2 regions of the Aeromicrobium sp. Leaf245 genome follow, and region 1 is predicted to be linked to the other one. Evidence: riboswitches for the same ligand, from Rfam matches in the RefSeq annotation. Region 1 holds a riboswitch; the other holds the start of a gene.
The links. Region 1 has a riboswitch for S-adenosylmethionine ahead of NBW76_RS11870 (hypothetical protein). Riboswitches for the same ligand answer to the same signal wherever they lie in the genome.
Positions count from the first base shown of each region.

Region 2: linked by a shared signal. The riboswitch ahead of thrC (threonine synthase) and the one ahead of NBW76_RS11870 (hypothetical protein) in region 1 are both predicted to bind S-adenosylmethionine.

Region 1 covers NZ_OW824151.1:2,419,511-2,421,895, forward strand. The annotation lists gene NBW76_RS11860 (VWA domain-containing protein) at 1-376, shown strand, start outside; gene NBW76_RS11865 (hypothetical protein) at 418-957, shown strand; SAM riboswitch class IV at 1,010-1,124, shown strand; gene NBW76_RS11870 (hypothetical protein) at 1,155-1,460, shown strand; gene NBW76_RS11875 (hypothetical protein) at 1,457-1,609, shown strand; gene NBW76_RS11880 (N-formylglutamate amidohydrolase) at 1,619-2,385, shown strand, end outside.
Region 2 covers NZ_OW824151.1:886,382-888,766, reverse strand. The annotation lists gene NBW76_RS04410 (ubiquitin-like small modifier protein 1) at 1-111, opposite strand, end outside; gene thrC (threonine synthase) at 160-1,467, opposite strand; SAM riboswitch class I at 1,484-1,609, opposite strand; gene NBW76_RS04400 (hypothetical protein) at 1,827-2,201, shown strand; gene NBW76_RS04395 (TetR/AcrR family transcriptional regulator) at 2,253-2,385, opposite strand, start outside.

The DNA.
Region 1 (2,385 bases):
GAGCGACCAGCACACGTCCACCACGGTGTGGACGCACGTGAGCCGGCCCGACGAGCGCGAGGCGGGCTCGGACCGCCAGGTGCTGGGCGAGTGGTACGTGCAGCGCGTGCTGCGGCGCCGGCGCAAGGCGCTGGCCCTGCTCGCCCGCGGCGAGGACGTCCGCGCGGCTCGCGAGTTCGCGAAGCTGGCGACGCTGGCGCACTCGGCGGCGGCGAAGGTGCCGGCGGCGTTCCGCGCCGAGCTGCTCCGCGAGGCCCAGGAGGCCGAGCGGATGGCCGAGCCCGAGCTGTTCCTGGCGATGGCGCCGGACGACCGGCAGTTCATCAGCAAGAACATGACGGCCGATGGTGGTCGCCGTTCCCGGAGGCGCTCGTGAGCGCCGAGCAGACCGGCCCCGAGGGGCAGGAGGAGAGCCGCATGAGGCGAAAGGTGATCGCCGTGCTCGTCACGACGCTGGTGGTGGCACTCGTGGCCACCGGAACGGTGCTGTTCGTGCAGCACCGGGCCGAGGTCGCGCGCGTCGAGGCGGCGGCGGCGAAGGAGCGGGCCTCCGAGCGTGAGCGCCGGGCCGAGATCGCCGCGGCGCAGCAGGCGCAGGAGGAGTGCGTGGCAGCCACGGCCGACTACCTCGCCGCCGTGCAGGACATCGACGCCGTGCTCGACGTCGGGGTGAACGAGGAGGACTACGGCGACCTCGTCCGCGATGCCGCACGGTCCTCTCGCCGGGTGGGTACGGTGGAGCAGCGCTGCCAGGACGGCCTGGTCGCGGCCCTCGACGAGGCGCTCGACCTCTACACGGACGCAGCCTCGGAGTGGAACGACTGCCTGTACGACGACCTCTTCACCGAGTGCGACGTCGACGGGCTCGATCTCTCCGGCGACTACTGGCAGCCCGCCACGCTGCTCGTCGAAGCCGCGACGTCGTTCGCCGACGGCACGAACGGGTCGGCGGCGTGAACGCGACGTCGGACCTCGACTTCCGTCGGCCGCGGCCGCTACGGTCGAGGCAGGTCAAGAGAGCCACCCACGCCTTCGGACAGTGGTGGCCGGCAACCGCGTCGCCCGACACGGTGCCTTCCGGAGAAGACCTGGGCTGCACCGTCCGGTGCGGTCAAGCGGGCACTCGCGGTGCCCCTGAACCCTCAGGAGGGCCCATGGACGTCGATCTCGCTGCGTACGCGCACCACCTCGACCCGGACGACCTGCGAAGGCTGTTCCACCACGGTCACTGGATCCCCGTCCTTCGGGGCATCACCCAGGCGTACGTCGAGCGCCACTACCCGGGCTGGTCGTGGAACACCCTCACGGCCGTTCTGGAAGGAGCCGGCGTCGCGCACCGCCTCGGTACGCGCAACATGCACCCGCACTACGTCCCGGACCGGTTCGTCGAGAGCGTGCACCTCAACAGCCCAGACGATCTCTGCATCGTGTGGATCGACGGGTCGGTGACGGTGCGATGAGCTTCCAGATCGTGCCCGGCGACCCCCGGTCGACCGTGATCATCCACGTGCCGCACTCCTCGCGCGAGATCCCCGTCCCCGTGTGGGCCGAGATCATCCTGGACGACGACGAGCTCGACCGCGAGCTCGACGCCATGACCGACGCCTAAACCGACCTGCTGGCCGACCACGCGGCGGACGCCTCCGATCTGCGCCCCTGGCTCTTCGTCAACCGGTTGTCGAGGCTCGTCGTCGATCCCGAGCGCTTCCCCGACGACAGGGAGGAGATGGAGGCCGTCGGCATGGGCGCCGTCTACACACGCACCAGCGATGGCGAGACGCTGCGGTACGAGACCCGCGGACTGCTCGAGACCTACTTCGACCCGTACGCCCACGCCTTCGCGCGGCTGGTCGACGACCGGCTCCACACCGTCGGGTCGGTGACGATCATCGACCTCCACTCGTTCCCGGCCGAGGCGCTCCCCTACGAGCTGCACGGGGACGGTCATCGGCCGGAGATCTGCCTCGGCACCGACCCCTTCCACACGCCCCGCGCCCTCGTCGACGAGGCACGCCGAGCCCTCTGGGCCGTGGGAGTCGACGGAGACGTCGCCGTCGACACCCCCTTCGCCGGCTGCTACGTGCCGCTGCACCTCTACGGACGTAACTCGATGGTGCAGGCCGTCATGGTCGAAGTTCGGCGTGACCTCATCACGTCCCCACCGAGGGAGCGGTACGACGACGGCATCCGCCGGGTGGCGCGTGGCCTGGCTTCGTTGATGGACCAGGCTGCGGCACTGGCACCGACGCACGAGCATGCACACGGTGATGCGCTGGCGCGTGCCGTCGGGGTGAGTGATCCGGCGCTGCTGAGCGACGCGTTCCGGATCCGCTTCGGCGGCAGGCTCGCGGCGCCGCTCCAGGTCGCCGACCGAGGCGACCACGT
Region 2 (2,385 bases), 1.5 Mb from region 1:
CGACTCGAGCGAGTCGAGCACCTCGGCGAGCGTCGCGCCGTCGGCCTCGACCTTGGAGGAGTCGCCGGTGTAGCTGCGCAGGATGGTGGGGATGCGGACGGACACGGACACGGTGGTCTCCAGTCGATCGAGGGGTGAGGGGCGGGAGCGGTCGTCGGCTCAGGCGAGGCCGGAGGCGACGAACGCGTCGTACGTGGGGGCGATCGTCGCGGCCGGGCCGACGCGGCCCGAGACGGCGTCGAGGGTCTTGAGCCCGTGGCCGGTGTTGATGAACACCGTCTCGAGGTCCGGGTCGAGCTGCCCGGTCTCGACGAGCTTCTTCAGGACGGCCAGCGTCGTGCCGCCGGCGGTCTCGGTGAAGATGCCCTCGGTACGCGCCAGCAGCACGATCGCGTCGCGGATCTCGTCGTCGCTGACCTGCTCGACGGCGCCGCCGGTGGCCCGCGCGATGTCGAGCACGTAGATGCCGTCGGCGGGGTTGCCGATGGCGAGGGACTTGGCGATCGTGTCGGGCTTGACCGGGCGGATCGCGTCATGACCCTCGGCGAACGCCGTGGCCACCGGGTTGCAGCCCTGCGCCTGGGCGCCGAAGACCTTGTAGGGCTTGTCCTCGACGAGGCCGAGGTCGATGAGCTCCTTGAACGCCTTGTGCACCTTGGTCAGCTGCGAGCCGGAGGCCACCGGGATGACGATCTGGTCGGGCAGGCGCCAGCCCAGCTGCTCGGCGATCTCGTAGCCCAGCGTCTTGGAGCCCTCGGCGTAGAACGGTCGGACGTTGACGTTGACGAACGCCCACCCGTCCTCCTCGCCGGCGATCTCGCTCGCGAGCTTGTTGACGTCGTCGTAGTTGCCCTCGACGGCGACGAGGTTGTCGGTGAAGACGGCCGAGTTCACCTGCTTGGGCGTCTCGAGGTTGCTCGGGATGAACACGACGGTGCGGATGCCGGCGCGCGCCCCGGCGGCGGCCACGGCGTTCGCGAGGTTGCCGGTCGACGGGCACGCGAAGACCTTCGCGCCCAGCTCGGTGGCGGCGCTCAGGGCGCACGCGACGACGCGGTCCTTGAAGGAGTTGGTGGGGTTGGTGCTGTCGTCCTTGACCCAGAGCCTGGTCAGGCCCAGCTCGGCGGCGAGGTTGCGCGCCTCGAGCAGCCGCGTGAAGCCGGGCTCGGTGTTCGGGCTGGACTCGATGTCGTCGGGCACCGGCAGGAGCGCCTTGTAGCGCCAGATGTTGCGCGGGCCGCTCTCGATCTGCTCGCGCGTGACCGTGCCGAAGTCGTAGTCGACCTCGAGCGGCCCGAAGCAGTCGTCGCACGCGTAGTGCGGGCCGAGCGGTCGCGTGGCGCCGCACTCGCGGCAGACGAGCCCGGTGGCGGACCCGAAGGCGCCGTCGCGCAGCGAGCCGCGCTGGGCGACCTCGGCCTGGTCGACGTCGGATGCCGCGGACGTGGTGGACGGGGCGGTGGTGATGCTCACGAAAGCCTCCTGGTCATCTTTCCCGACCTCTCTGGTCGGGACGGAATGAGCACCTGGCTCCGGTGTCCTGGGTGGACGGTGGAGCTGGTTGCTGGGGCGTCGTCGGGCCGTGTCCCTGTACCCCTCTGGATGAGCAGGTCCAGCGTAGGCAGGCGTCTCACCATGTGTCCAATTGGTCCGCGATGCGAGACGCAACGGTCCACGGAGCGGGCGTCCACAGATCGAGCCGCAGGCGAGCGCGCCGCCCGTGGTCGTCCACAGCCGTCGGCGCAGCCGGGCGTCGCGCCGGCCACGAGGGCCATGTCCCGTCGACCGCACCGGACCGACCGGTGCCGACGTCGGAGGTCTTCACTATGCCGCTCACCATCCGTCCACTCCGCACCCGTGCCGCCACGCTCGTGGCTGCGCCGGCGCTCGCCGTCACCGCCGGACTGCTGAGCAGTGCCGTCCTCGCCGACCCGCCGTCCAGCCGGCACCGCCTGCCGGGGCACACGATCGTGGCCGTGGAGGGCGATGCCGAGAACGGCTTCAGCGTGTTCCGACTGGACGGCAGCAGCGAGCACCCGCCGACGCTCTCGGAGTCGACGGCGGAGTGCCACGAGCACGACGACCCCACCGACGTCGCGGTGTGCCTGGCCGAGGTCGAGACCCGCTTCGAGGGACTGACCGACGTGCAGCTCAGCCTGCGCTGGGCAGCGGGGCGTCGCGGGGGCCCCGGCCCTCGGTGAACCGGGCGCACGTGTGACGCACGGGACCCGACCCCGGTTTCCGCGGCAGGCCTAGGAGGCCTCGGTGAGCGAGTCGGCGACGTCGCCGAACACGCAGTCGGTGAGGGCCAGCAGCGCGGGGTCGCCCGTCACGTGCTCCGGGGCGCCGATGGCCAGCATCACGTTGATGAGCATGCCGTGGGCC